Regions from separate parts of the Bacillus sp. GbtcB14 genome, predicted to be linked through region 4. Evidence: riboswitches for the same ligand, from Rfam matches in the RefSeq annotation. Region 4 holds a riboswitch; each other region holds the start of a gene.
What was found. Region 4 has a riboswitch for lysine ahead of KVT31_RS07420 (aspartate kinase). Riboswitches for the same ligand answer to the same signal wherever they lie in the genome.
Positions count from the first base shown of each region.

Region 1 (7,925 bases), on a different contig from region 4:
TCGGCATCTCTTTTACATCATGACCGTCAATCGTAAGCTTCCCTTTTTCAAACTCATAAAACTGGAAGAGTACATTCATAATGGAACTTTTTCCTGATCCCGTATGACCGACAAGTGCCACTGTCTCGCCTTGTTTCGCTTCAAAAGAAATATTTTTTAACACTTCATCTTTTCCATTATAAGAAAACGACACATTATCAAATTTCACATTTCCTTGCAAGCGAGGCATACGTTCCTCTTCTACCGCTTCCCCTTTTTCCTCTAACAATTCAAAAACACGTTCTGATGCAACGCGCGATTGTTCTAAGTTAGCAAGCTGATTTACCATATTTGTAATTGGTGAGAACAATCGTGTTAAATAATCAACGAACGCATACAGTATCCCTAGCGAAATGACGCCTGTAGCACTTAATGAAGCACCACCGAAATACCAAATCACACCTGTGAAAGCGATATTTCTCAATACAGACACTAAGTTATGCGAAGTTGCGGCATTTAAATTCAAAATTTTATTTTGATATTTAAAATAATCGCCATTTAATTCTTCAAACTCTTTTTTCGTTTCACGCTCTTGACGGAACGCTTGAATAATTGGCATCCCTTGAATAGATTCATTCACTGTTCCGTTAATATCAGATAAACGTGAACGCATTTTATGATTGTATACAGACGCATACTTTCTATAAAGAATCGCCCAAACGATTAAAATCGGGATGATAAGTAAACATAACGTCGCCAATTTTACATCGAGTAAAAATAACGCCGCAAATATCCCGATAATATAAATGATACTAGAAACGAATGTCGCAAGCACCGTTACGTATAAATCCCGAATAGCTTCCGTATCATTCGTGACACGCGATACAATTTTCCCTGCTGGTAAATGATCGAAATAACGAATCGGCAACGTTTGAATATGAGAAAAGACATCTTCCCTCATAATTTGAATAATTTTGTTCGCTGCCTTCTGTAAGAAAAATTGCTTTCCGTATGCAAATAATGAAACGACTACTAATAAAGCGAAATAGCCACCACCAAGTAATAATAGACGGTTTATTTCTGGTTTATAAAAAGCAAACACTTCTTCTTTCGTTAATGCTTTCGCTTTATACACTTGCACCGCCTTACCATTTTGAACGGTAATCATATCACCTTTTACAGTACGTGAGCCTTCAGCATTCACTTTATTCGGCACAAAGTAATATTGAAAACCGACTTGCATCACGCGTACTTCTTTTCCTTTTTTCTCACCTTGTTCAAAGCGATCACTTCGCTTATAAAAGGTACCATTATACGAAACAGCCTCTTCACTCTTTTCTGTTTCATACCAAGGTTTCTCTATTCCAACGATATGATCGTCAATCATCGTTTTCGCGACGAAAGGACCAGCAAGCTCTGCGATGACGAAAATAAATAACATTAGCATCGCTGCAAAAATCGTCCCTTTTACTTTCATCGCATATTGGAACAATCGTTTTGATACGCTCATATTTTCACCCCACTATCCGCACTTTCACTTTCCCCTTGTTGTCTTTCAAACTGCTCAGCATACCAGCCTCCGCTTTTAATAAGCTGATCATGCGTACCCTCTTCCATTACTTCACCTTCATCCATAACGAGAATCCAATCCGCATGTTGTACGGCAGATAAACGGTGCGTCGTAATAATCGTCGTCTTTCCGCTTCTTTCTGTTCTTATATTGTCAATGATCGCTGCTTCCGTACGAGCATCAACAGCTGATAAAGAATCATCCAAAATTAAAATTTCTGGGTTTTGAATAACAGCTCGTGCAATTGAAATCCTTTGTTTTTGCCCTCCTGATAAAGAAACACCTTTCTCTCCAACGAGCGTTTCTAACCCTTCTGGTAAAAACTCTAAATCCTTTGTAAACGCCGCGATTTCAATCGCTTTCTCGAGTTCTTCTTCCGTCGCTTCTCGGTTTCCAAATAAAATATTTTCCCTCGCTGTTTTTGAGAACAAAATATGTTCCTGCGGTACATACCCAATCCACCCGAGTACATTTTCATTCGTTATGTTATCTAACGTCACATCAGAGACTGCAATATCCCCATCTCCAAGCGGATATTGACGAAGAAGCTGACGTACGAGCGTCGTTTTTCCGCTTCCTGTTTTTCCAACAACCCCAAGCGTTTCCCCTTGTTTTAATGTAAATGAAACCTTTTTTAAATTTGTTTCAGTTGATGAAGGATATGAAAAGGTAACGTCATCAAACTGAATATAATCCGGCTCTTGTACAAGCTTTGGATTTTTCGGATCCTTTACATCCGGTTCATACGCTAACGTTTCATTCACACGGTCGAGTGACGCATTTCCTCTTTGCATAACATTAATTAATTCGCCAATTGCAAACATCGGCCAAATCATCATCCCTAAATACACGTTAAATGAAACAAGTTCACCAAGTGTCACCTTTGATTGAAATACAAGATACGCGCCATACACTAAACCAATTAAATAACTAAGACCAACAAGCATTTTCACAGTTGGCTGGAATAATGCATCGATTCTAGCTACTTTCATATTTTTTTCGTAGACGTCATCTCCTAAATGATGAAATCTTTCCTGATCTGCGTTCTCTTGTACGTATGCACGAATAACGCGCACGCCAGCGATCGATTCTAATACTTTATCGTTCATATCACCGAACGCATCTTGCGCAACTGTAAATCTTTCATGCAATTTCTTTCCATATATATTCATCGCATACGCCATAATCGGAAGCGGTATAAGTGCCGCAAATGTAAGCTCCCAACTAATTGTAAATCCCATCATAAAGACAATCGTAAGCATATATAAACTCGAATCCACGAGCGTTAATATACCGAAACCAGCTGTCATAGCGATTGCTTTTAAATCATTTGTCGCTCTCGCCATTAAATCACCAGTACGATTTTTATGATAAAACGTCGGTGTCATTTTAAGTAAATGCCCCATAAATTTAGAGCGCATCGTCTTCTCCAGTACGAATGCACCACCAAACAATTGATGTTGCCAAACGAAAGTAAGACCATATCCTATTACCGTAACCCCTACTAAAATAAGAATAAATTGCATAATCGCTTCATTCGTTAACGTTCCTGTTTTTATGTTATCAATCGTAACCCCTAGCACTTTCGGGGGAATGACTTCAACTATATTTACAATTAAAAGAGCTCCAATGGCGATACTATATCTCTTCCAATGCTCTTTAAAAAACCATTTTAACTTTAGTAATACTGATAACAATGTAACCTCTCCCTTCTCGTTCTCGCTTATTTCTCATTCTTTATCCGCTATCCAGACCCATCACATTTACATTTCGTAACCCATACAATCTCATCACATTTTTCCACCTTCCAAAATTTTATATAGTAACATGGAAAACAAAAAAAAGCATACCGCCGCTTGACGATATGCACAGAAATGCATAAAAGCGTACGTTACGATATACGCAACGTACGCTTTTTATAAGACAAAGATGCCCTATATATCCGTACGGGTTGCGTAATGATATGAATGTTTTCTGCCATTTAACAGAGCTAAGCCCATTACATTTACGATTACAATCATTACGCACACCCCCTTCATTTATTTTCCATTTATAATCTTACAACTATATTGAGTATTCTGTCAATTATTTTTTTACACACCGAATAAAAATATACGCTACATCATTTTGAAATAAGAGAATGTTCTGTAAGAAAGGGCATACAAAATAAAAAAAGAATAAGAAATCGTTTTCACAAACATTTCATTTGAAAAATGTTATCAAACCCCCTACAATCACCTTATACTCACTCTTACAAGTTGCTATTTTAGGAGGACTAATCATGACAACTAGCAATACGTACAAATTTTATTTAAACGGAGAATGGAGAGAAAGCTCTTCAGGAGAAACAATCGAAATTCCATCTCCATACTTACACGAAGTAATTGGACAAGTACAAGCAATTACTCGCGGAGAAGTAGATGAAGCAATTGCATCTGCAAAAGAAGCTCAAAAATCATGGGCAGAAGCTTCTCTACAAGATCGCGCAAAATACTTATATAAATGGGCTGATGAGCTCGTAAATATGCAAGATGAAATTGCCGATATCATTATGAAAGAAGTCGGTAAAGGATATAAAGATGCGAAGAAAGAAGTTGTTCGTACAGCTGATTTCATTCGTTACACAATTGAAGAAGCTCTTCATATGCACGGAGAAAGCATGATGGGCGATAGCTTCCCTGGCGGAACGAAATCTAAACTTGCGATTATCCAACGCGCACCACTTGGTGTTGTATTAGCAATCGCACCATTTAACTACCCAGTAAACTTATCTGCTGCAAAACTTGCACCAGCATTAATTATGGGTAACGCTGTTATTTTCAAACCAGCAACTCAAGGTGCAATTAGCGGTATTAAAATGGTTGAAGCACTTCATAAAGCTGGCCTTCCAAAAGGTCTTGTAAACGTAGCGACAGGACGCGGTTCTGTAATTGGTGACTACTTAGTAGAACACGAAGGCATCAATATGGTATCGTTCACAGGTGGTACAAACACAGGTAAACATTTAGCGAAAAAAGCTGCAATGATTCCACTTGTATTAGAACTTGGTGGTAAAGATCCTGGTATTGTTCGTGAAGATGCTGACTTACAAGATGCTGCAAACCATATCGTAAGCGGTGCATTCTCTTACTCTGGTCAACGTTGTACAGCTATTAAACGCGTACTTGTACACGAAAACGTAGCAGACGAGCTTGTTAGCTTATTAAAAGCGCAAGTAGCTGAACTATCAGTTGGATCTCCAGAACAAGACAGCACAATCGTTCCATTAATCGACGATAAATCTGCTGACTTCGTTCAAGGCTTAGTTGATGATGCTGTTGAAAAAGGTGCTACAATTGTTATTGGTAACAAACGTGAGCGTAACTTAATTTATCCAACATTAATCGACCACGTAACAGAAGAAATGAAAGTTGCTTGGGAAGAGCCATTCGGCCCAATCCTTCCAATCATCCGTGTTTCTTCAGATGAGCAAGCAATTGAAATTGCTAACAAATCAGAGTTCGGCTTACAAGCAAGTGTCTTCACAAAAGACATTAACAAAGCATTTGCAATTGCTAACAAAATCGAAACTGGTTCTGTTCAAATTAACGGACGCACAGAGCGCGGCCCTGACCACTTCCCATTCATCGGTGTAAAAGGTTCAGGTATGGGCGCACAAGGTATTCGTAAGAGCCTTGAGTCTATGACACGTGAAAAAGTAACTGTATTAAACTTAGTTTAATCTTATATGTAGAAGCTGATCTAATTTGGGATCAGCTTCTTTTTATATCAAATAATTATCCATCCCTAATAACAAACTCTTCTCTATAATCTGATTATTAATATATCCATTGACGTATAAAAATTCATTTGTTACTCTTAAATACGTTAATTTAATATTTAAATCCTCATTCGTATCTCGGTGAGGTAGAGGTTGCAATCATTAAGAGTATCATTTCAGGAGATGTAGTGGCATTGATGAAGAAATGAGAAAGGAATGGTTGCCGAAGTAAGTCGTGTCCACCATGCACACTTGCTGGGTCTGCATTTAATAAGTGCAGAACTGTCACAAACGTTTCGTTTGTGGAGAGCTATCGAGAGGTATGTCGTGGGTTTCTTATAAGATAGAAAGCATGTAGCGGCAAATTACGTGCTTTTTTTGTTTTGTTTGGGACTTCTCTTCTCTACTAAGAAGACATACATATCTCCTCGCTTGACTTGGTTATACTAACTTTGGAGGTATTTTCTATGCAACAAAAAAAATGGGGCTTTTGGGTACTAACAGCTTTCGTTGTCGGTAATATGGTTGGCGCTGGAATTTTCATGGTGCCAAGTACGTTGGCACAAACAGCAAGCCCTCTCGGTGTCACTTTAGCTTGGTTAACAACAGGGTTTGGTGTTTTAATGCTAGCTCTTGTTTTCGGTAATTTAGCAATTCGTCGTCCTGATTTAACGACAGGACCACAAAGTCATGCATATGCTTTATTCTCATCACCAAAAAAGAAAAAAATGGCTGGTTTCAGTATGGTATGGGGATATTGGGTTGCAAACTGGGCAAGTAACGTTGCCATCATTACATCTTTCGCGGGATATTTATCACTCTTCTTCCCAATTATGAAAGATACACGACTACTATTTTCAATCGGTTCTTTTGACATAGAAGTCGGAAAACTAATTACATTTACGATTTGTTCCATCTTACTTTGGGGAACTCATATTATATTAACAAACGGTGTAAGCGGAGCTGGAAAGCTAAACTTCTTAGCAACAACAACGAAAGTAACTGGATTCCTTTTATTCATCGTCGTTACGTTATTTGCATTCGAAGCTTCTAAGTTTGGACAATGGTACACACCGATGATCGATAAATCAGGTGTATCACACGGCCTTCTTTCCCAAGTAAATTTAGCTGCTCTTACAACGCTTTGGGCATTTATCGGAATTGAATCGGCAGTACTTTTATCAAACCGTGCTACCTCTCCCAAAACAGTAAAGCGCGCAACAGTTGCGGGATTACTTATTACAGTTGCGATTTACTTAGGAATTACAATTTTAACAATGGGTGTACTTCACGTTGATAAATTACAAGCTTCTGAACGTCCATTAGCAGACGCATTAAACGCTGCAATGGGTCATGGCGGCGGGAAACTGATGGCATTACTTGCTCTTACTTCCCTATTCGGTTCTATCTTAGGCTGGATTTTATTAAGCTCAGAAGTACCATACCAAGCAGCAAAAGAAGGTTTCTTCCCTTCCTTCTTTACGAAAACAAATAAAAAAGGAAGCCCAATTTATTCATTACGACTAACAAACATTATGTCGCAAGTGTTCTTATTCTCAACACTATCAGGAACAATTGCGGAAGCTTATACATTCGTTATTACCGTATCAACACTGGCCTACCTCATTCCATATCTCGTTTCACCAATCTTTCAGTTAAAACTAGTTGCAACTGGTGAAACATATAAAAATGAAATGCGGGCAAGAATTACAGATGGTATAGTCGCAGTGATCGCACTTTGCTACGCACTATGGGTTATTAAAACCGGCGCATCCGATATAAAAACGTTCCTTCTCGGAATTGGTTTATTCGTAATCGGCTTTGCCTTCTATCCATTAATGAATCGTGATCAGAAAAAAAATAACGAAAAGAAAAACGAGCAAGTTGCATAACGCAATTTGCTCGTTTTTTCTTTTGTAAAACATATATAATAGAACAAAGAGGTGAAAAACATGTCAATTGAATCGCTATGGAGCAGTCGATTCCAACAACATATGCAAAATATCATTACATACTTTGCACGTATGATTAACGGGTTACTATATAGCTTTATCTTTATTTCATGCGTTGGCGCTTACTACTATGCTCAGTTTCTAAAAACATCTCCTTCTAAAGGAATATCTTTACTACTCATCACGATTGTACTGACATTCATTATAACGAGATGCCCAATCCGTACATTTATTCAAAAACCTGATGCTGTCTATTTGCTTGCATTAGAAGAGAAATTAACATCTTATTTTAAAAAATCTCTTCTATATAATTACATCATTCAGCTTTTCCCATTATTATTTACGTTCCTTATTCTCGTTCCACTTGCCCTGCAATCATTACAAGTAACAGTACCTTTCTTATGTACAATCTTTATCGTTTTAATGATTACGAAAGCTTGGAACATGTACATACATTGGATGTGGCGTGATAGTCATGAAAAAAATATATGGTTTATTATTCGTATTGCTTGTAACGCCTTAATCATTTTCATGCTGTTTTACTCGGCACATGTTCTCATATTAGGCGGATTGCTCTTACTACTTGCTTTCCTGCTTCTATATACGAAAAAACAGCCTACAAAACGAATACCGTGGGATTACATAATCGAACAAGAAGAAAAAA
Region 1 is NZ_JAGXJT010000003.1:107,236-115,160, reverse strand. It holds gene KVT31_RS09600 (ABC transporter ATP-binding protein) at 1-1,489, opposite strand, end outside; gene KVT31_RS09595 (ABC transporter ATP-binding protein) at 1,486-3,246, opposite strand; gene gapN (NADP-dependent glyceraldehyde-3-phosphate dehydrogenase) at 3,831-5,270, shown strand; lysine riboswitch at 5,449-5,630, shown strand; gene KVT31_RS09585 (amino acid permease) at 5,777-7,201, shown strand; gene KVT31_RS09580 (ABC transporter permease) at 7,262-7,925, shown strand, end outside.
Region 1: it holds a riboswitch for lysine, as region 4 does, so the genes downstream of both, KVT31_RS09585 (amino acid permease) here and KVT31_RS07420 (aspartate kinase) in region 4, are expected to answer to the same signal.

Region 2 (7,925 bases), on a different contig from region 4:
TTATCTAAACGAAGCGTTTCTACGACCGAATCATAATCTTTCTTTCCTAAAAAACCAGTAAGCGGGCTATACGCCCCTGTTGCTAATAGCTCTAAATCACTTAACGCAATGTTATCCAGTTGAATTTCTTTTTCAATTTGTGATACGTCGTATGTCTCGTCTATTCGATTTATTAATTCGTTTCTTGTACTCATTTTCTATACCCTCTCTTAGCTTTATTTTCAAATTCTTCTTATTGGTAATGAAGACCACATTCTGTTTTCACTTTCCCAGCCCATCTACCATCTCTCGAATCGCCACCCTCTCCTACAGGTAACGTACACTTCTCACACCCAATACTTGGATATCCAATATCATGCAGCGGGTTATATGGCAAGCTATGTTTGTATACATATCGCCATACTTCTTTCCACGTCCAATGAATGAGCGGACAAACTTTAATAGATTGAAAGCGATGATCTTGATTTATAAACTTTGTATGCTTACGCGTTTCTGATTGTTCCCTCCTTAAGCCCGATATCCACGCTTTTTCCGCTGCTAATGATTTTTCTAACGGTAAAATTTTCCTGATTTTACAACAAAGATTCGGATTACTTTCCCATAATTTTTCACCATGCAACTTCGCTTGTTCATCAAGTGTAAGTTCCGGCTGTTTTTCTATAATATTTAATGAAGGAAATCGTCCCCGCACTTTTTGAATTAATTCATACGTTTCTTGAAAATGAACATTTGTATCTAAAAATACAACTTTAGCAGATGGATTTACTTGGTTTATAAGATGCAGTAATACCATCCCTTCTACTCCAAAGCTACATGCGTATACAATTTCATTTTTATATTCTTTATAAGCCCAACTTAATACCGATAGCGCGCCTTTTGTTTCATCTTCTTCTGAAAATGAAACACTATTTTCTTCCCACGTTTCATACGTCAACATGTTTTTTCCCCCTGTAAAAGCAAAAAGACGGTTTTAACCTAATAAAATAGGTTAAAACCGCCTCTAGTTTTTCTAGTCAGCGCTTTTTACTTTAAACGTACTTTTTCACTTTTCTCTAATTGAATGACTTTTCCGTCTTGCACAACAATTGTAATTGAACCATATTTCATATCAGCAAGCATCGCTTGAATTTTCTCAGATACTTCCTCAAAATGTTCTCGTACACTCACGCGAACAGCCCCCCTTTTTATTCATAAAAAAAATCTTTCCCATTTCGAAAAGACTGTTCGGTAATATATTTTACCTTATCTTTCAAAATGGATTCCATTTTGCTGGATTTAGCACCTTGCTTTCTATAAGCAGGTTGCCGAGCTTCGTCGGGCCAGTTCCCTCCGCTTCTCTTGATAAGCTTTGTATTTGTATTTTATCACAATTCTGATTTTTTTCAATCCTAGTTTTCCGATATATTTTAATTATTTTATTTTACAAAAAAGGAATTGCCCATCCGAACAACTCCTTTTCTCTATTTAAACAAGTTCTTTAATACGTATGCGATCGTTCCCAATAATATTTTCATATGTTTCGCGTTCTACAACAATTTGTGATGTACCACCTTTCACGAAGACGACAGCTGGTCTACGAATCCGATTATAATTATTGGCCATCGAGTACCCATATGCCCCCGTACAAGAAACTGCTAGTAAATCGGCAGAAGCAACTTTCGGTAGATTAATATCCCAAATCAGCATGTCTCCACTCTCACAGCATTTCCCAGCAATCGAAACGAGTTCCTCATTCGTATCATTCCCTCGATTCGCTAGCATCGCTTCATAACGCGCGCTATATAAGGCAGGTCTTAAATTATCTGTCATTCCGCCATCCACTGATACATATTTCCGAATACCAGGAATGTCTTTCACAGATCCGACTGTATAAATTGTCGTTCCAGTATCACCTACAATGCTACGACCTGGTTCAACCCATATTTCTGGCAGCGGATATTCACATACTGTAAATTGTTCTCTCACTGCATTTGTTACAGCTCGCACATATGTCTCAAGAGTTAATGGCGTATCTGACTCTGTGTAGCGTATTCCGAATCCTCCGCCCACATTTAACACTTTTACTACATAATTCATTTGCTCTCTCACTTCTTCTAAAAATTGGCGAAGAACTTCAATTGCTCGAACAAAACCAGCCGTTTCGAATATTTGTGATCCGATGTGCGAGTGAATTCCTAGCACATTATAATTTGATTTTTGCAAAGCTAACTCAATCGCTTGCATCGCTTGACCATTTGAAACACCAAATCCAAATTTCGAATCTTCTTGACCTGTTGTTATATATTCGTGTGTATGTGCCTCTACTCCAGGCGTTACACGGATTAATATGTTCACAAATTTCCCATGTTGCATTGCTAAATCATGTAAGATTTCTAATTCTAAGAAATTATCTACTACAAAACAACCGATATTTGCCTGAAGAGCCATAATCATTTCTTCTTCTGTTTTATTATTTCCGTGAAAATGAATACGCGATGCCGGAAAACCAGCTTGGAGCGCAGTATATAATTCCCCTCCAGAAACAACGTCTAAAGACATATTCTCTTCACGAGCTACTCGGCACATCTCCATGCACAAGAACGCCTTGCTTGCATATGCTACTTGATAAGAGAAACCACTTTCTTTAAAAGCACGATGAAACGCGCGGCACTTTCCTCGAATAGACTCTTCATCGTATACATAAAGTGGTGTTCCGTATTGTTTTGCTAGCTGCGTCGTATCGCACCCACCAATTTCTAAGTGTCCTTGCCCATTGATTCGGCTTGTGCCGTGTAAATACATTTGAATTCCTCCCTTATTTCCTCTAAAACTCATAACCCCAATCTTCTATTCATTGCAGCACGCTTTTAGATAGACAAAAAACGCGCGGAACAATGTTCACACGCGTTTCTTATTAGGAAAAATATATATTGAAAAAATAAACGAGTTGTTATCTCCTCAAAATAAGAAACCGCATCAACATCTCCAAATAGCTCTCCATAAAATAAATATTATGACAGTACTACATTTATTCAATGCAGTCCCAATATATGAATAAGATGGTTATTCTTATATTTCGGCAATAGTCCCTTTCAACCTATGATCACAGATTCCATTAAATCTCCCATAGCTTACTCTTTCCTATTGCGGCCTCTACCTTTGAGAGTAGATGAGGTAAGTCTATTTAATTTTCAAACATCTAATTGTTGCTATTAACAATACCAAAGGACCATTTTATTTGTCAAACAATTTTTTATATTGTTTTTTTACAGTTTAATTTCGTATCATTTGGTAAGCGCTTTACTGAAACCTTTGTCACTTCCCATTCGCCCTCTTCGTTATTAAATGTAATCGTTACCTTCTCAAATGGTGGAGCAATTTTCCCAGCAACACGTTCATACTTCGTTACTTCAATACTCGCTTGAAATAAATATGTACCACTATACACTTTTTTTAAACTAATAATTTTAGGACATTCATAAGGCTTCAAGCTCCCATATTGTTTTTCAATTGCCTTATTTATTTTTGGAAATAAAACAGAATAAAGTGCATCTTCCATAAGGGGTGCATCATATTGCGCTACTGACATACTCGGTGAGGCAAAAAGTATAACACTACTGCATACTATAAAATATAATAATTTTCGCATTATAACCTCCGTTTTATTACTCGATTCTTTCTGCGCACGATAATTATCATACATAGAAACTCCGTTTTATTGTCTCCCACTGCCCTTTTTCTACTCAATTATTATAAAAAAGCCCACAACTCTCTTTTATTTTCGTATAATGATACTCATAGTATAATAAACATAATAACAAAGGACTGTTCGTATATAGAAAATGAGGCGCTAATCAAACCGGCTCACAAGAACCGTCATGCTTTTAGGAGAGGAGTATATTATGCTACAAAATCTGTTTCCAAAACTGCGATTTGCACTCGTTGCAGTCGTTTTATTATGGATAAAAACATATATTGTGTACAAGCTAGCATTTGATATTAGAATTGATAACTTCTTTGAAGAATTTATGCTTTTTATTAACCCACTAGCTTCGTTACTTTTATTTTTTGGTTTCGCTTTACTTGCATCTAAGTACCGAAACCGAATTATTATTGGAACCAGTTTTATACTGTCCTTTATTTTATTTGGAAATGCAATGTTTTATGGGTTTTATAACGATTTCGTTACATTCCCAGTTTTATTCCAAACAAATAATATGGCTGATTTAGGAACGAGTATAAAAGAGCTCTTTACGTATAAAACATTACTTTTATTTGCAGATGCAATTATTTTAATGTTTCTTTCGCGTAAATTTCCGGCATTTTGTGACAAGACCCCGCTTTCTCGCTCTGAGAAGCGAACTTTCTTTAGCGGTGTAACAGCTTTATTAGCACTACAAATTGTTGTTTCAGTTATTTATAAACCACAAATGTTCTCACGCTCATTTGATCGTCAAACTGTCGTGAAAAATTTAGGTTTATACACATACCATCTATTCGATATTACACTTCAATCTAAATCTTCAGCTGAACGTGTATTTGCAAGCGGCGACGGATTCTCTGAAATTAAAAACTATACAGACTCAAAAGATAAGCAAGTTGATAAAAACTTATTTGGAGCTGCAAAAGGGAAAAATGTAATTTTGATTTCAATGGAATCTACACAAAGTTTTGTTATAAATAAAAAAATAAATGGAAAAGAAATTACTCCATTTTTAAATGAATTTATTAAAGATAGTTTTTATTTCGATAACTTCTATCATCAAACAGGACAAGGTAAAACTTCTGATGCTGAATTTATCGTTGAAAATTCACTTTATCCGTTAGACCGCGGTTCTGTATTCTTTACTCACGCAACAAATGAATATACAGCTACACCAGAGCAATTAAAGAAATACGGATATTCTTCTGCTGTCTTCCATTCAAACGATAAAACGTTTTGGAATCGGGATGTAATGTATCCTGCACTCGGATATGATCGTTACTTTAATTTAAATGATTACGTAGGCACAGAACAAATGTCTGTCGGCTGGGGATTAAAAGATAAAGAGTTCTTTGAACAATCGATTCCAAAGCTAAAATCTTTACCACAACCGTTCTATACAAAATTTATTACTTTAACAAACCATTTTCCATTTCTTCTAAATCCAGAAGATCAATATGTTGATGAGTTTAATTCGGAAAGTGGTGTTGTAAACCGCTACTTCCCAACCGTTCGTTACACGGATGAAGCTCTTAAATTATTTATTAAACAATTAAAAGACGAAGGACTGTATGATAATTCCGTTATTGTCATTTATGGAGATCATTACGGTATTTCTGAAAACCATAACGCAGCTATGGCTCAGTTCCTTGGGAAAGACGCTATTACACCGTTTGATTCTATGCAATTACAACGCGTCCCTCTCATTATTCATGTACCTGGTCAAGAAGGAAAAGTCATTTCTAAAGTATCTGGTCAAATTGATATTAAACCAACGCTACTTCATTTACTTGGCATTAAAACAAATCAATCCGTTGAATTTGGGACTGACTTATTTATTAAAGAAAAAGACCCACTTATGGTAATGCGTGATGGTAGCTTCGTTTCGGAAGATTATGTTTATACAAAAAACATGTGCTATAAACGAAATACAGGTGAAGAAGCGGACATTTCATTATGTCAACCGAATATTGAAAAAGCAAAAACTGAATTGAAACTCTCCGACAAACTCATTTATGGAGATTTATTACGTTTCGATCCTAACAATCGGTATAAAACCGGAACAATGACAACGAAATTTGAATAGTGCAGGAAGCAACTTTATAAAAGTTGCTTCTTTTTTTTACTTATTTTTCAAATCATTCTTCCATGAAATCTTTCACAAATTGGGAATTTTTTTCGTATGAGGAAGAAATTTATGGTATGATAAAATAAGTAAAATTTCATACACTAATTAAGAATTTATTACAGAAAGCAAGGGATCAGATTTTGTATAGAGCAGCTATTCCAAACTTATTTACGCTCGGAAATTTATATAGCGGATTCTTGTCAATCGGCTATGCATCTTTAGGATATTATAAATCAGCTGCTATTTTAGTACTTATCGGGATGATGTTAGATAGTCTTGATGGACGTGTTGCTCGTTTACTACGTGTTGATTCTCAAATGGGAAAAGAGCTTGATTCGCTGGCGGATGTCGTAACATTTGGTGCAGCACCTGCTGTTCTCATGTATTACACATCTTTCTCCAATTATGGGATCATCGGACTATACATAGCGGGACTATTCCCTCTTTTCGGGGCATACCGTTTAGCACGATTTAATGTAACACCATCTTCTACTTCAATGAAATATTTCACTGGGGTACCGATTACAGCAGCGGGAGGGCTTGTTGCTTTCTTAACATTATTTTCACATACCATTCCAAAAATCGTTCTTATTACAGTATTTGTAACGTTCGCATTTTTAATGGTGAGCCGCATTCGTATCCCAAGTTTAAAAGATGTACCAATTCCACGATATAGCATCATTATTACACTATTTTTAGTTGGAATCATTATCACAATGTACCAAACAGGGTTCGGTAATTTTTCTGTTTTCTTATTCATTGCTATTCCACTATATATTTTGTATATGCTATCTCAATTTCTTAGACAAAGACCATCTAAAAGAGCAAATAAAGAAAAATAAGAAAAACCTTCCGACTCCGGAAGGTTTCTTTTTATGCCGCAAAAGCCCGATTGGTGTAGGGGAATAATGAGAGTGGGATGCCCGCTCTCATCAAAGCTGCACTTTATTTTGTAACTAATACCTTTTGATTTACAGGTGTTACAGGCTCTTCACCGTTTAATACGGCTAAAATATTTCTTACTGCCATTTCAGCCATCGCATCACGCGTTTCGAATGTTGCATTTCCTACGTGAGGAGCAAGTACTACATTCTTTAATCCTTTTAGCTCTTCAGTAATTTTCGGTTCAAATTCAAATACGTCAAGAGCTGCCCCTTCAATTTCATTCGTTTTTAATGCATGAGCAAGTGCCGCTTCATGCATAATCGGTCCACGTGAAGCATTTACAATATACGCTGTTTTCTTCATCATTTTAAACTGTTCTTCATCAATCATATGATGCAATTTTGGATTATACGCACAGTTAATCGTGATAAAGTCTGCTGTTTGTAATAATTCTTCCAATGTTACATGTGTTGCTTCTAGTTCACTTTCAGCTTCAGGTTTTCGATTTGGTCCTGTATATAAAACCTTCATTCCAAACGCTTTCGCACGCTTTGCAACTGCCTTTCCGATTTCTCCAAGGCCAATAACTCCAATTGTTTTACCATGTACTTCACGGCCTAAGAAAAATAATGGTGCCCATCCGTTAAATCCAGTTGTACGACATAGCGTATCGCCTTCCGGAATTCTACGTGCAGCTGCTAAAAGAAGTGCAAATGTTAATTCTGCTGTCGCTTCAGTTGATACTTTCGGTGTATTCGTTACCGCAATCCCTTTTTCTCCGGCATACGAGTAATCAATATTATCGTAACCAGCACCGTAGTTTGCAACAATCTTCAAATTAGGTGCCGCATCAATCACTTCTTTTGTCACCTTTGTAGAAAGTAGGCTTAACAATGCATCTTTATCTTTTGCACGCTCTGTTAATTCATCTAAAGAAATTAAAGCCTCTTTATCGTACATTTCTACATCATGATCCTTTAATAGTTCTAATCCGATTGGTGGAATTTTTCCTGCTATTAATATTTTCGCCACTACTAACACCTCTTCTATAGAAAATAAGATATCTCTTATATTTCATTGTAAGAAATCCACATATAAAAACCAAGGAATTTGATTATAGTTTTGAAAATCGACACTTTTCCATGAAAAAAGAGGAGATGCAACTCCCCCCTCTTCTTACGCTTTTTCCTGCGATTCTTTTCCGAGCTTCACATCAATTGTTCCTTCTGC
Region 2 is NZ_JAGXJT010000003.1:660,827-668,751, reverse strand. It holds gene sat (sulfate adenylyltransferase) at 1-194, opposite strand, end outside; gene KVT31_RS12420 (phosphoadenylyl-sulfate reductase) at 233-937, opposite strand; gene KVT31_RS12415 (YezD family protein) at 1,024-1,167, opposite strand; SAM riboswitch class I at 1,240-1,348, opposite strand; gene lysA (diaminopimelate decarboxylase) at 1,465-2,781, opposite strand; lysine riboswitch at 2,962-3,143, opposite strand; gene KVT31_RS12405 (DUF3888 domain-containing protein) at 3,233-3,628, opposite strand; gene KVT31_RS12400 (LTA synthase family protein) at 3,882-5,768, shown strand; gene pssA (CDP-diacylglycerol--serine O-phosphatidyltransferase) at 5,951-6,652, shown strand; gene KVT31_RS12390 (2-hydroxyacid dehydrogenase family protein) at 6,756-7,727, opposite strand; gene KVT31_RS12385 (YozQ family protein) at 7,872-7,925, opposite strand, start outside.
Region 2: it holds a riboswitch for lysine, as region 4 does, so the genes downstream of both, lysA (diaminopimelate decarboxylase) here and KVT31_RS07420 (aspartate kinase) in region 4, are expected to answer to the same signal.

Region 3 (7,925 bases), on a different contig from region 4:
TCTGTTTTAGCTTTTGTATACGCTTCTCTATCTTGTTTAAACTTTTCAGCTAACTCTTGCTTAAGAATTGAATAATCATAAACTAATTGCGGATTTTCTCGTAAACGGTTACGAAATAAAAGTTGATGCTCCCATCGCTCAGTTCCTTTAACCATCAAATGCAGGTGCGCTACACGTCTATTATTCTTAACTTTCACAAAGAACCTTCTCCACGGTCTTTCATCTAATTCTGGGCTTACATAATGCCAATTATATATGGCCAATTTCGCTGAAATATGTAGTACTCTATCAAATGAGTCTATTTCAGCCATTAGATCAATGATAGGTTTCGCAGGTAAACCAGGTATGGATGTACTTCCTATATGTATTACTTTGCTTATACCGAGAGGAGCAAGCAGTTCATATAGTTGCTGCTCTTCACATCGGCCTTTATCTTGCCAATCAGGATTTGCATTCACTATCTCTACTGACTCATTCGCCCATACAGGCCAATCGTTTGGATTATCTTTTTTATCCATCCAAAACATCTCCTTTCACGAATTTTTTGCTGTATAAACAATATTAAATTTCTTTAAACACAACTACTGGATCATCAAAGTTATTATTCCGAAATATAACATCCGCACAACTTTTCGGATTATGCTCATCTATATACATCTTACAGGCCGCATGATATCTGTTTAAAAACATTTTCTCTGCTTCTTCATAACTTCCAAAAGTCTCAGTCTCTCGCTTTGCACCACGTTTTCTCGCCATCTCAAAATCTGTATCTACAAAGATTTTGTAATCAAATAAATGCTCAACATCTTTTTTCAATAGAAACGTTCCATCTACTATTAATATCATATTTTGCTTGGCCACTTGTGGCTTATTATGTACAGGCATATCCGTTATTAAGTTATGAGAAATCGTTTCATACTGTAAATTCCCGTTAAGCTCTAAAGGCTTTAATAATCTTTCTTTAAAAGCTTTATAATCGTGTGCATCTTCGTAATACCCTCTTGCAGATTCTTTTCCTTTTGCATAGCGAACCGCTCTCGGATTATGAAAATCATCAATGCTGGCGCGTGTTACTGGTAATCCTCGTTTTTTTATTTCTTCAGCTATTTCGTTTGCAAATGTTGTTTTTCCTGAAGCTGTAATACCACTTACTCCAACTCTTGTTGGATGGGTTAAATTTAAGTTTAATTTTAAAATATGATCTACAATTTCTTTCATGCGTTGTATTCGGTTCATGATATTTCCTCCTACAATTAGTTTACATAACATAATTACAGGTAACAATTTGTGTCATTATTTGTCGGTAAGTCGATATATTGAAAGTTACGATAGAGATATTTTTATTGATTTATATTTTCCTTATTTCCCCTTAAACCCTCGATACAAAGCAGTCCGTAATTCTTGTTTGTATTCTTCAATTCCTGGCATATCAAGTTCTTCTGCTAGTCTGATAGCTAATTCAATATCATACGGTACACGTACGAGTTGAATGGAAAAGCTCGCTGCTTCTTTTTCATTATATGTTCCTTCAAATATTAAATAGGAAGCTTGTGTAATTTCAAGTGGATTGCCTACACTACCAGCATTACATAACGTTTTCCCTCTGAAATTTTGAACGAACGCTTGGTGAACGTCACCGTAACAAACGACATCGGGTTTTCTTTCCCCTTCTATATTCTCTGTGAGCTCACTATTTTCGAACATACTAATACGCTCTTCTCTTGAGGCATGTGGTTGAATTCTTTCATATAAACTTCTCGGTGAAGCGTGGAACATACGAATCAGTTTGCCGCTCATAAAAAATTCGATTGAAAATGGTAAGCTTCTTAAATAGTTATTTTGTTCTTCCGTTAATTGTTTTTGATGCCATTTTAACGCTTCAAATTCAGTCGGTTTTGTAATAAAATCATCCCAGTTTCCCATTACGACTACTTCACATTCTTTACGAACGATTTCAATCACTTCACTAGAATGAGGTCCTTTTCCGACTAAATCTCCAAGACAAATGATGCGCTTGATTCCTCTCAATTTAATATCTTGTAGTACAGATTCTAGAGCCGGAATATTACCATGTATATCTGAAATTACTGCTATTTTTTCCATATAATTTCCTCCGTTATTTATTAGATTCACTTGAATGGTACCATTTTGGAATATAGGATGAAAATTGATTATGATCTTCTAAAATTCCGTTCAATCTTTCCTTCATATCATCTACTAAATGCGGTGTGCTTCGGTTTGTCCATACGATATCAGCTGGGAATGTCATTGCTGCATATAATGTGTACAATTTCCAAAAATGAAGCGATGGTTCTCCCTCGCAATAACCGTGAACTTGTCCAACCGCAAATGGTTTGCTTATCCTTGTAGTAAAAATCGCTACGTTATAAAAATCGTGTATTGGATCGCCAAAATCATATCCACCAAAATCAATAACGATAAATTCCTTATTATGAATCATACTATTTGCTGGATGGAAGTCATCGTGTAAAAATGTGATTGGACGATTTTTTAATAAGTCTTTATGATTTTCTACAAAGGTTAATACTGGCTTCAAATCTAGAAAATTCACTTCGTAATCTGCTAATGCCTCTATGTATCTTTCGTATTTATTCCATCTAGATGTTTCCCATTTACTACTTGCGCTTTCTTTTTCTATCGAATGAATCCCTTTTAATATTTCTCCTGCTTTCCTTCCTGCATGATACTGTTCTTCCACCGATAGCTTCCCTAAGCCTTCTTCACCATTTACACCTTGAGCCCATTCAAATACTTGAACACATTTATTTAATTCCTCAAGTTTTATGAAATAAATTAACTTGGGCGTTGGAATATGTAATAACTCTAATTGTTTCATATACGTATATTCTTCTTGTTTACGTTCAAAATGAACAGCATCACATACTTTCACAAAATATGTTACTCCGTTTTCTAATTCAATTTTATATTTCTCTTCATGTGAAAAACCTTTTGAAATAGCTGTACACTTTACAATACGAGGCCATTCTAATTTTTTCTCTACCTCTTTAAGCATTTCCTTCACAACGTTCACCTCTATTAATATATGTACAAACTACCTAACACTTCATACTCTCGTTTATTTTTCCCTTTAAACTCGACTGCAAATGGATATTCACCATGATTCTTCAAACGTTCTAGCACTAATCCTTCTCCAATTGGTTCACAAAACTGTACATGAATGTCACCAAATGATACACTTTGACACTCCGCATTCCATTCTTCATTTTTTACGACTGAACTTACAGTTAGCCCCATTACTTCTTCCCATTTCCGCACTGTTTCTCGAACGTCTTTCACTGCGTAATGAATTGTATCAAGTTGTTTTACTTTGTTTTTATGTTCCGTGATTGTTCCTATGTTACGTAAATCGTTTCTTCTTTCTTCATCCGTTTCATTCCACTGTATAAAGAAAGGTAATTTCGGTCCGTTCTCTTCTTGCTTAACAAATAACATTTTCCATTCTAAAAGTCGGCCATCTTTTCTCATGCGTTTCCCTTCAAATGGCCCTATCGTATGTAAGCCGTACTTATTAAAGTTAACTGCTAGCTCCTCAATTGCATCTGTTCGGATTGCGATTTGTAGCATTCCTTCTCCATTTTGTAGTTTCACCACTGTTTCTTGTACTAATGGATTTTCTGCTTCTTTCGCTTTTTCTTCATGTTGAACTGCCAGAAATTCTATATATGATAAGTCAAAATAGCTTAAACTATTCCAAGTACCCCAAGTAGTATGCTCTCCGCCTAATACAGTATGAAATCCAAGTTCCTGCATTTGTTTTGCCGCTTCCTTCGGTGTACCATGAACTGCGTGAACGAGATGATCAAATCGTAACATGTCTTTCTCCCCTTTCTCTCCATCCTTTTATTGTATATTTTATTTTTCTTTCATTCAATTCAAAATCTTTAAAACCTAGTTGATTTATACGATTAATATGTATTATAATGAAACAAATTTAATTATTGCTGATTGGAAAAACCAAAGGCACTTTTCTCATACGGGAAAAGTGTCTTTTTCATTTATTATTACAGGGGGATTATTTATGCAGAAATTAATTGTCTTTGCTATTATTGGATTTTTCGCTCAATTGATCGATGGAGCACTTGGAATGGCGTATGGGGTAACGTCTACTTCATTATTATTAATGTTTGGTATTGCACCGGCTGTAGCTTCCGCATCGGTTCATTTAGCTGAAGTCGTTACAACTGCCGCTTCTGGCGCATCACACATCAAATTTGGAAACGTGGATAAATATACCGTTTCCAGGCTTACATTACCAGGAGCAGTTGGCGCATTTATTGGGGCATGTTTTTTAAGTAATTTACCTGGCGATGTAATTAAACCGTACATTTCCGTATTTTTATTTACTTTAGGGGTTTATATTTTATTACGATTCCTCATTCAAAAACAAATTGTCACTTCAAAAAAACGTATGTCTGCTAAACAGCTTGTTCCGCTTGGCTTATTCGCTGGATTCGTTGATTCAACTGGTGGCGGTGGCTGGGGACCGATTACAACACCTGTACTTCTTGCAAGAGGAAATGAAGCTAGAAAAGTTATTGGATCTGTAGATACGAGTGAATTTCCTGTTTCACTTGCTGCAACAATTGGCTTCTTCATCTCACTTGGCTGGGAACAAGTAAGCTGGGTTTGGGTATTTTCGTTAATGCTTGGTGGTATCGTTGCGGCACCAATCGCTGCATGGCTAGTACGCATCGTTCCTTCTCATTTACTTGGCGTATTAGTTGGTGGCCTTATTATCTTTACAAATATTCGTACACTGCTTACTACATTTAAAGTGGATCCAACTATTATTTCGCTTTCTTACGTGGCAGTTGGTCTTGTCGTTATTATTTCTATTTTCATTGCGGTACGTAATCATTCCAAGCGTTCTAACGCATCGACAGCCGGATATCCGAATGATCAAAAACAAATGCTACCATAACGATAAAAATACCGCCCAATATACTTCGAGCGGTATTTTTTATTTTTCTATTTTCCAATTAATTATCGTTTCTGTAGTGCCAATTCTCTTCATATGTAATTTCTCTAATACACGAATTGAACTATTATTTTCAGGGAGTGTCTCTGCAATAATCGTTTCTACCTCTCCTGTTTGAAAAGCCCAATTTAATAATTCTCTTACAGCTTCTGTCGCATACCCTTTATTCCAATATTTCTCAATAAATCCGTACCCAATTTCTACTGTATGTTCCTCATTTGGTTTCCCTTTAAATCCTATATCACCTAGAACGATGCCATCTTCTTTTCGAATGACATACCACGCTCCCCAAGGTAATAAAGCCTCATCTTGTTTTACAGTTTCTACATGCCCTACAATATGTGGACCACTATTATATCCTTGCTCGCTAGCAACGTGCACGCTTTCTTCTGTACACGGTACTATATGGAGTCTTTCTGTTTCTAATTTCATATTGATTTCCCCTTTTCAATTAAACAACACTTTAATTTTATCAGATTTATACTTATTCTTTGAAACGAATTTAAAGAATAATCCTCTTTTGATAGTTATGTCGAATTATATTTTCTGAATTTTCTTTTAATTTTAAAGGATTTTTCAATATTTTTTGCGAAACATTTGTATAACAATTTTTTCTTTGCTTATTGCTACATAATAGTAGGTTCGGGTGGAGTTATGCAAGCGTTTCCTATACAATAACCGATATTTTTTGACTTTTCCTAACAAAATATCTTGCAATATATTCAGAAAGTCATTACAATTGCCATATATTAAAAATCTTAGTAATATATCAAATCCTCATCAATCCGATGAGGTAGAGGTTGCAACTTTTAAGAGTAGAACGGCCGAGACACAGAGAATGTCACCGACTCCGTTTAAAAGGAAAAGTTGCCGAAGTTTCTATTTCTTCTCTGGAAATATGAGCTGGGGCTGTCTCCGAAAGGAACAGAACTGTCACGTTTACAAAATTACCGTGTAAACGTGGGGTGCTATCTTAACGGAAGGGTATGATGGGGTGGTTATTTGTGAAACGTTCCGCCAAATTCCTTTGGCGGTTTTTTGTATTTTTCTCCCCCGCTCCTTCCTATCTTACAAGAAAAGGAGTGTTGAACATGAATAGCGCAACGAATCAAACTACCTCTGAAACAGAAACTACAAAAGGAAAAGGTGAACTAAAACGTAGTTTAAAATCAAGACACCTTACGATGATTTCTCTCGGTGGTACAATTGGTACCGGACTATTTCTTGCCAGTGGTGGTGTCATCCATTCAGCTGGACCTGGTGGTGCATTAGTTGCATACGCCGCAATTGGAATTATGGTTTACTTTTTAATGACGAGCTTAGCTGAACTCGCTGCTTACATGCCTGTTACTGGATCTTTTAGCACCTACGCAACAAAATTTGTTGATCCATCACTTGGCTTTGCACTTGGATGGAACTATTGGTATAACTGGGCAATTACGATTGCTGCTGAACTAGCGGCTGTAACATTAATTATGAAATTTTGGTTCCCAGATACCCCTTCTCTTATTTGGAGTGGATTATGTTTAGCTATTATTTTCCTTTTAAACTATTTATCTGTTAAAGGGTTTGGTGAATCTGAATATTGGTTCGCACTTATTAAAGTAGTTACTATTATTATCTTTTTAATTGTCGGCTTCATGATGATATTTGGAATTATGGGCGGCGAATCTGTTGGATTTAAAAACTTCACTGTTGCAGATGCACCATTTAATGGCGGCATTATGGCAATTATCGGTGTATTTATGGCTGCTGGTTTCTCCTTCCAAGGAACTGAATTATTAGGAGTAGCCGCTGGTGAAACTGCTGATCCAGAGCGTAACATTCCAAAAGCAATTCGTTCTATATTTTGGCGTATTCTTTTATTCTATATCCTTGCGATTCTCGTTATCGGTTTATTAATTCCTTATACAACTGAAAGCCTTGCCGCAAGCGATGTAACAGTAAGTCCATTTACACTTATTTTTGAAAAAGCGGGCGTTGCCTTTGCTGCTTCTGTTATGAATGCTGTTATTTTAACGGCAGTACTATCTGCTGGTAACTCTGGTATGTATGCTTCAACTCGTATGCTTTGGGATTTAGCACGCCAAGGAAAAGCACCAAAGTTTCTTGGTAAATTAGATAGCCGCGGTGTACCTGTTAACGCATTAATCGTAACATCGATTGTCGGTAGTATCGCTTTCATTGCTTCTTTATTCGGTGACGGTGTTGTATACATTTGGTTATTAAACGCATCTGGAATGTCTGGCTTTATCGCATGGGTCGGAATTGCAATTAGTCATTATCGTTTCCGTAAAGCATATATCGCACAAGGTAAAGATTTAAAAGACTTACCATATAGAGCAAAATGGTTCCCATTCGGTCCAATCTTCGCATTTGCACTTTGTGTCATCGTCATTTTAGGTCAAAACTACGGCGCATTTATGGGCGAAGCAATCGATTGGAACGGCGTACTCGTTTCTTATATCGGTTTACCACTCTTCTTAGTACTATGGTTAGGATATAAATTTACGAAGAAAACGAAAGTAATTCCTCTTGATAAATGTGAATTGAAATAAAGTGAAACGAGCAAACAAATTTGTTTGCTCGTTTTTTTATTTCGATGCTTCTCCCTTTCCTATTGCTCCTGTTTTTGCAATAATAAAGGAAATATACATAAAGGTTGGGATATCATGAACATTCGCATTACTGATGAAACAAAAGCAGCTATACATAGATTAGAGCGCGAAGACAAAAAGATCATTCGCATTAGAGGGACAATGACAAACTCTTGTAGTATTTTCGTTGATGTGGATTTAATTTGGGATACATATAATGCAGATGACGTTGTATATGAAGATGCTGATTTTATCGTACAAATGGATTCATTTACGAAAGACTACACTGGTGATACGGTGAAACTTGA
Region 3 is NZ_JAGXJT010000005.1:475,368-483,292, reverse strand. It holds gene KVT31_RS18080 (GrpB family protein) at 1-518, opposite strand, end outside; gene KVT31_RS18075 (nucleoside/nucleotide kinase family protein) at 562-1,236, opposite strand; gene KVT31_RS18070 (metallophosphoesterase family protein) at 1,360-2,103, opposite strand; gene KVT31_RS18065 (aminoglycoside phosphotransferase family protein) at 2,117-3,043, opposite strand; gene KVT31_RS18060 (VOC family protein) at 3,058-3,855, opposite strand; gene KVT31_RS18055 (sulfite exporter TauE/SafE family protein) at 3,953-4,963, shown strand; gene KVT31_RS18050 (GNAT family N-acetyltransferase) at 5,003-5,452, opposite strand; lysine riboswitch at 5,807-5,999, shown strand; gene KVT31_RS18045 (amino acid permease) at 6,112-7,578, shown strand; gene KVT31_RS18040 (iron-sulfur cluster biosynthesis family protein) at 7,693-7,925, shown strand, end outside.
Region 3: it holds a riboswitch for lysine, as region 4 does, so the genes downstream of both, KVT31_RS18045 (amino acid permease) here and KVT31_RS07420 (aspartate kinase) in region 4, are expected to answer to the same signal.

Region 4 (7,925 bases):
GGGAAAGAGCGATAAGATATAAAATGAGAAGAGTCAGTTATATTTCCTAGGAAAGGATAAAATGAATAATTAAATTATTTTATAATGATTTTTGGATGTTGGTAATATGTTAAAGAACGATTTGGATAGAGTCTTGAAATCTATGTGTAAAATGATAATACATTTTTAAAAGCTCAAACAAGCATAACCACGTTCTAAAGTTAGGACGTGGTTAAAAATATAGTGGTTTAATATATAATACATCACTTCATTATTTGTTACCGAGTTCTTCCGCTAAACCGACTAAAATGCCTTCGGTTCCACGAATGTAGCAAAGTCGATACGAGTCCTCGTACTGAACTACTTCGCCAACGAGCTCTGCACCATGCTTAGTAAGTCTATTTACCATTTCGTCAATGTCTTCAACGGTAAACATGACGCGCAAATAACCGAGGGCGTTTACAGGAGCTGCTCGGTGATCTGCTATAGTAGCTGGGGCGAGAAATCGCGAAAGTTCAATTCGACTATGGCCATCTGGGGTAACCATCATAGCAATCTCTACGCACTGAGAACCGAGTCCGGTTACGCGACCAGCCCATTCACCTTCGACAGTTGCTCTCCCTTCGAGTTTCAAACCAATCTCTTCGAAGAAAGAGATTGCGTTATCAAGGGATTCTACAACGATGCTGACATTGTCCATTCTTAGTAATTTGTTTTTTGTCATTGTCTTTATCTCCTTATATATAAAAGTGTGTTATCTAAGCATCTCCATAATTATACTATTAAAAAGTTACAAATTCCTTCTAAACAAAAACACCTTGTCACAGTGTAGGAGAATGTGACAAGGTGTTTTTTTAGTATATCATATAGCATCTTGTTAACGAACAACACTTCGAAAATCTTCTACTATTGAGATACGTATGAACTTTATTTCGTGAATACTATCATGTCCAAGTAGTTTTAAGAACTTGATAGTGTAGTTGTTATTCTATAGAACGACTTCGACTTTCCCACAAAATATTCCCGCTCTTTTTCTATTTATATAGGAAGGAAATAGATTCATCTCATTTGTTTTAAGTTTTACCGGTGAAAATTAACTCATCTGCACTAAAGGCTCAATTTTCGCCATAAATGATTGATGCAGCGCCTCAACACCTGTTACTAAATGAAGGCGGTCAATAACGACAGACACTTTAATTTCTGATGTACTTACCATTTTAATATGAATATTTTCTTCTTTTAAAGTAGTGAACATATTCGCGGCAACTCCAGGGTTAGATACCATACCAGATCCTACGATTGATACTTTTGCTAAATGATTTTCATGTTCTACAGATTCATAGTGAAGTGCTTCGTGGTTTTGTTCCAACACTTCTAAAGTTTCTTTTAAATCACTCGAGTGGATGGAGAAGGAGAGATGAACAGTTCCTTCATTTGTAATACTTTGAATGATGATATCTACATTAATATGTGCAGCTGCTAATGTAGAGAAAACAGTGGAAAGCGATCCTTGTTCTAATCCTTTTATTGTGACACGTGTAATATTATCTTCAAATGCAATACCTTTAACGATTGATTGTTGTTCCATGTTACATTCTCCTTTTACAATTGTTCCGTTTTCTTGTTCCATACTTGAGCGAACTTCTAAAATAACATTATGATTTTTAGCGAATTCAACAGCACGAGGGTGTAATACACCAGCACCGAGGTTTGCAAGTTCTAACATTTCGTCATAAGAAATTTCATCTAATTTATAAGCATCTTTTACAACTCGTGGATCCGTCGTATATACGCCTGTTACATCTGTATAAATATCACATTTTTTTGCTTTCAATGCAGCGGCTAATGCAACAGCAGTTGTATCAGAACCACCGCGGCCAAGCGTTGTAATTTCATGGTTTTCACTAACTCCTTGGAAGCCAGCTACGATAACAATCGTACCTTCAGTAAGATAAGATTGAATTCGATCTGTATGAATGTCAGTAATCCGTGCACTACTATGTACAGATTCTGTCGTAATACCAGCTTGCCATCCTGTTAATGAAATCGCGTTATAACCTTTTGTTTGTAGTGCCATTGTTAACAATGAAATGGTTACTTGTTCTCCTGTTGATAGAAGCATATCCATTTCGCGTTTACTCGGATTTTCTGTAATAGCGTTAGCAAGTGCTACAAGTTCATCTGTGCTCTTTCCCATTGCTGAAACGACAGAGACGATACTATGCCCTCGTTCATATTCTTCAATAATTAAATTTGCTACATGTTGAATGCGCGCGACATTTCCGACAGAAGTGCCACCGAATTTTTGTACAATCGTTTCCATTACGAATTCCTTCTTTCATCCATTTTTAAGAATAGATTAGGACATATATAAATCCCAATATTCCTGTAGTTACCAGAGAAAAGCAAAAAACACCATCTCAAATAAGTGAGGATGGTGCTGTTACAGGAAAAGGGAAACAGAAAACGGAGCTAATAAAAAAACCGCCAAAAAAGGAATACCATGAAAATGATATCTCTTTTTTGTAGATAGCTCTTCACACGTACACTTCTGTACATATGACAGTTCTGTTTCTATTCGAAAACAGCCCCAATCGATAAATGCAGAGAAAATTATCGATTTCGGCAATACTTCCTTTCATCTAATTTCATAGACATCTCTGTGTCTCCATTAGAATAATCATAAGTATTGCAACCTCTATCTCACGTTTTAGGCGAGAGTGTTTGATTTATGAAGTTGTTGGTAACATTTGTTTTATAATAATTTAAATTTTTCGTGGAATCAAGTGTTTTATATATATTTTAAAAATTCTATCTTTTATTCGGATTAGTTTGTGAAAAATGTAGCAAAATCAATTCATTGCATGTACATTAAAAATATAGAGTATAGGAGGTGGAAGGATGGGGAAGATACAGCCTATTTATGTAGCAACAAAAATGAACACAACAATGGAGAAATTATGGGAGCATACACAAGAACCACATATACATACAGAGTGGGATGTTCGTTTTACAGAAATCACGTATTTAGAGAAAAAAGCAGGAGAACCACAGAAGTTTTTATATAAGACAAAAATTGGATTTGGACTTGAAATAGCCGGAGAAGGGGAATCGCTAGGTGAGATAAGAAAAGAAACTGGAGAACGGATTTCTTCTTTGAAATTTTGGACAGACAATCAATTATCACTTATACAAATTGGACGTGGGTATTGGAAATATACACCGAATAATGAATATATTCATTTTGAAACACAATATGATTATGATACAAGATTTGGTCGTATAGGGAATGTAATAGATTCATATGTTTTTCGCCCGTTATTAGGTTCTGCGACTGCTTGGAGTTTTGATGCTTTAAAATTATGGTTAGAAAAGGGGCTTCATCCTAGGTTGCTAATTAGAAGAACAATGACATATTGGCTCGTTTGTTTTTTATTTGCTTTTGTATGGCTATATCAAGGGATTGTACCGAAAATAATCTTTACCCATCCAGAAGAAGTGAAAATGCTTTCGGTCATAATTGATTCAACTGAAAATAGTATTTTTATTCTTAAAATAATTGGGTTGTTAGAAGTTATTTTTGGTGTCATATGGTTACTTCCATTTCCAAAACGTAATTTATTTATACTACATATTTTCATGTTAATAGCCTTAACGATAGCAGCAGGATTTACGAATGTTGCAAGTTTTACAGAGCCATTTAATCCAATTACGTTAAATCTGCTTCTAATTGGAGTATCGATTGTCGGTTATATGAATAGCTTCGATTTGCCAAGTGCAAAAAATTGCAAGAGGACGAGAAAGGGATAATGTATGTCTAATATGTATGAAAGACTATTAGGGGATTCTTATAAAAGGCTTCATCCAAAATTGCAGGAACGATATGCGATAACGAAGGAAAATAGCTTTATTGGGGAAGGGGAAATGGATGAAATTTACGGTGGCTCTTTTTTCGTTAAATTGATTTTGAAAATTGCATCGAAGTTCCGAATGTTTTTCTCTGAGCGAGGGAAAAAAGTTCCGTTTGTGATACATAATACTGCTGGACGAGATAAAGATGGAATAGAAATTGTAAGGTGGAATCGCACGTTTTATTTTCATGATAAGGAAAGATATTTTAATGCGGTTATGCAACTGGATGAAGAGAATAATGAAATTGTAGATTATTTTGGTGAACCACATATCCTCGTTTCTACTTTAAATTTTCATATTGATGAGTTAGGAGCAATGCATATTGCTTCAAAGAAACAATGGTTTTATATGTTTGGGAGAAAAATTCCTTTGCCGAAACTTTTATACGGAGAGGCAAAAATTGTTGAAAGTTATGATGACGAATTACAATGTTTTCGAATTCACGTACAAGTACGAAATCCGTTAATTAGTTCATTATTTTCATATAAAGGAACATTTGTAGAGAGGGAATAAACGATATGAGAAATATAATATTTGGTCTTGCTTGTTATATTGTTTTTCTAATATGTGAGTGGCCGTATGTAAACCCTGTTGAAGCAATTATATTATTATCTATTTTGTTATTTATACCGATGTCATTTTGTATTATTGATACAAGAACACGAAATGGATCGTATGTATTATTTTATAAAGCCGTATCGTTTTTATATCCGGTCGCAGCAATTAGTGCAATGTTATCATTTGTAACAAATCAATATTTCTTTGCGATAATTTGGTTTGTATATACGGGGATCGTTGCGTTATTCGGTATAAATAGATTACTAGAAAGAGGATGGAAGCCATTAGAAGAAACGGCTATAGATAGTGCGTTTATTTATTTGTTTTTAGGTGGTTTTTGGTTTTTTGCTTCAGTAGCAAGGCTTTCAATTATGAACTTTAGTTCTGATATTGTTTTACTCACAGCTGCCCACTTTCATTATTCGGCGTTTCTATTGCCCTTATCAGCTGGTTTAGTAGGAAGGAAAAGAGAAAAGAGAAGTAAAGTATATGATGTAATTATGTTTATCATAGTTATTTCACCTATGACAGTTGCGATAGGAATTACATACTCAAGGATATTTGAATTTTTTGCAGTGTTCATATATTTATGTGCTATTTATGGATATGGTATTTACGTTTGGAAAGCGAAATTTAATTCTATCACTGCAAAGGTTCTCTTAATTATTTCGTCTAGTACGCTCATGGTAACAATTATGTTCTCACTTATATACTCATACGGAAATTTCAAACAAGTAATGACGATTACAATTGCACAAATGGTTTGGATTCACGGTGTGGTAAATGGAATTGGAGTAGCGTTGCCAGCATTTGTCGGTTGGATGATTGAAAAGAGTGTTCCAAATTATAAATACTATGGGAAACCAATGAGCAGGTTAAGAGGAAAAGTGAAGATTGGTGGAGCATTTTTACATAGTAGAAATTTAGTAGATGGCAAGGAATACAGTGGTCTAGTTGATAAAATGAATGATTTTCATAGTGAAGCATTTGACGTGACAAAGATTCCTATGAGTATTATTCGCTTTTATGAAAATACAACAGCGTATGAGTTACAATCGAATATTCAATGGGCTCGTTGGTTCCGTCCATTTGCATTTTGTTATGAGAAAATGAGTAAACGTGTAGGACAAATACATTTAGGAATGGGCGGCAAGTGGGAAACGATGCATGGCTCTATCGTTGGTGTAATAGATGAGAAAGATGGAAGAGAGAACGTAAGGGCTTGGTTAAGAAAAAATGAAGCAGGAGAGTCTATTTTTTTAGCTCTTTACTCAAAGCATACATATATGAACGAGACATATATGAATATTGCATTACCTTTACCATATTCGAATATGACGGGAGTTTTGAAATTACGTAATAAGTGTAATGATTTAATCATTACTAGTAAGCTGAGAAGAAATAGTAAGGGAGATGAGGGGATTTATTTACATACTCGTTTCTTTACAATACGTTTACCATTAGCAGAGACTTTTATTATTAAAGAGGGCGCAAATCAAATGTTAGAAGCTAACCATAAAATGTGGATATTCGGAATCGAATTTTTAGAAATTGATTATGAGATTAAGAAAATAGAGGAGAAGTAAGAAAAGCTTGGAGAGATTCCAAGCTTTTTTACGTATGAGTAATTGTCATAGCAACTTGTTTATCTAAGTCTCGGTCCCAAACACGTTGAATTTCAAACGTACCTTTTTCAAAAAATAATGGGAATCTCTCTTTAAACCAATCTTGCATAGGTAGATTTAATGCTGTATCGATTGGTATCCATAATAATTCGCCCTCTGGAGGGTCTATAAGAAGTTCGCCTTCAAATGAATCTGTCCAATAGTTAAATACCATATATCGAACATTTTCTTTCGGATTTACGTATTCATCTAATCCCTTAAAAGTCAAATTTGAAACAAATAATCCAGTTTCTTCTTTTACTTCTCGTTCAGCAGCTTGAACGATACTTTCTGGAAAATCTACTTTACCGCCAGGAGCGATGTAACCAGGGAAGCCTAGATGATCGGGGCGCTGTATTAGCAATACTTCGTTATTCCGCTGAACCATACACATTGTATAAATGCGGTGTTCGATACTTTTCCAATTCGTACTCATCCGAATCTCTCCTCTTATAAAATGAGTCTCTTATAGTTTAACTATAGTGATTAGTTCCAAAAAACGCAATAATAATACAAAATTATACAATTTATTATTGCTAATTGATATTTTTACCAAAAATTTAATAGTTTCATATATAATTAAAAGAAGTGAAGAGTGAATTTTCTGTATTTAAATCCAGAGATTAAGGTCATTTGAAAAGAGGAGAGAGATATGCAAGGAGAAATACGAACAGAGAAAAATGTAAGTTATGTCGGTAAATTGTTATTGCCAGTTAAAGCGTCACCACATTTTAAATTTTTATGGATTGGTCAATTACTTTCGGCATTAGGTAGTTCGATAACGATGGTGATTTTGCCAGTCGTTGTATATTCGTTGACTGGTTCAACAGTTGTAATGGGAATGACTATGGCAATGTACATGCTTCCTAATATTCTTGCGTTACCGTTTGCTGGATTAGTCGTAGATCGAATCGATCGGGTGAAAGTAATGTTATTTACAGATATAATTCGTTGCGTATTAATGCTATTGCTTGCAACACTTATATTTATGGATGTATTAACAATTCCACTTCTATATATACTCGTAGCATTGTATGGGCTTATGGAAGGGATATTTCAGCCGGCGTATGCGGCTGTAAGAGCGAAAGTATTTGTACCGGAAATTCGAAATGCAGCTAATGCATTAACACAAATGAGTAATCAAGGTATACGACTAATTGGACCGGCTCTTGGAGGATTGATCGTTTCAGTTGCATCTGCGGGAATAGGATTTGGACTAGATGCAGTAACATATTTGCTATCATTTTTTTGTTTATTATTTTTAAGAGAAATAAAGTTTAAAAAAGTAAAACCCATCGAAAAGAGGAAGATTGATTACAAACAAGAGTTTATGGAGGGTGTTTTCGTTTTAAAAAGTCATCCGTGGCTATGGATTACAATTTTAGTCTTTTCTTTCATCAATATTTGTTATGCAGGAATTATCGTCGTATTAATTCCATGGTTATTTAATGTTCATCATCATTTTGAAGCATACGTGTATGGATTAGGAATGGCAGCTTCTGGTGTTGGAGCTGTAATTGCCGCGCTAATATTTGGCGGGAGAGAACGGTGGCATAAGCGGGGGCTACTTGCCTATGGTGGTGTTTTAATAAGTAGTTGTGCGCTTTTAATAATGCCGTTTATTGCTTGGGCACCTGCATTAATTGCATTAATGGCAATTGAAGGTTTCGGTATGATGATATTTGGACTCATTTGGGAAACGAGTTTACAAGAGCTTGTGCCAGAAGAAGCATTTGGAAGAGTGGCAAGCCTTGATATGTTAGGTTCATTTGCTTTATTGCCACTAGGTTATGTGGTAGTAGGGTGGTTAGC
Region 4 is NZ_JAGXJT010000002.1:483,911-491,835, reverse strand. It holds gene KVT31_RS07430 (helix-turn-helix domain-containing protein) at 1-15, shown strand, start outside; gene KVT31_RS07425 (VOC family protein) at 251-703, opposite strand; gene KVT31_RS07420 (aspartate kinase) at 1,073-2,302, opposite strand; lysine riboswitch at 2,502-2,688, opposite strand; gene KVT31_RS07415 (DoxX-like family protein) at 2,881-3,789, shown strand; gene KVT31_RS07410 (DUF4166 domain-containing protein) at 3,793-4,404, shown strand; gene KVT31_RS07405 (YndJ family protein) at 4,410-6,035, shown strand; gene KVT31_RS07400 (8-oxo-dGTP diphosphatase) at 6,064-6,549, opposite strand; gene KVT31_RS07395 (MFS transporter) at 6,766-7,925, shown strand, end outside.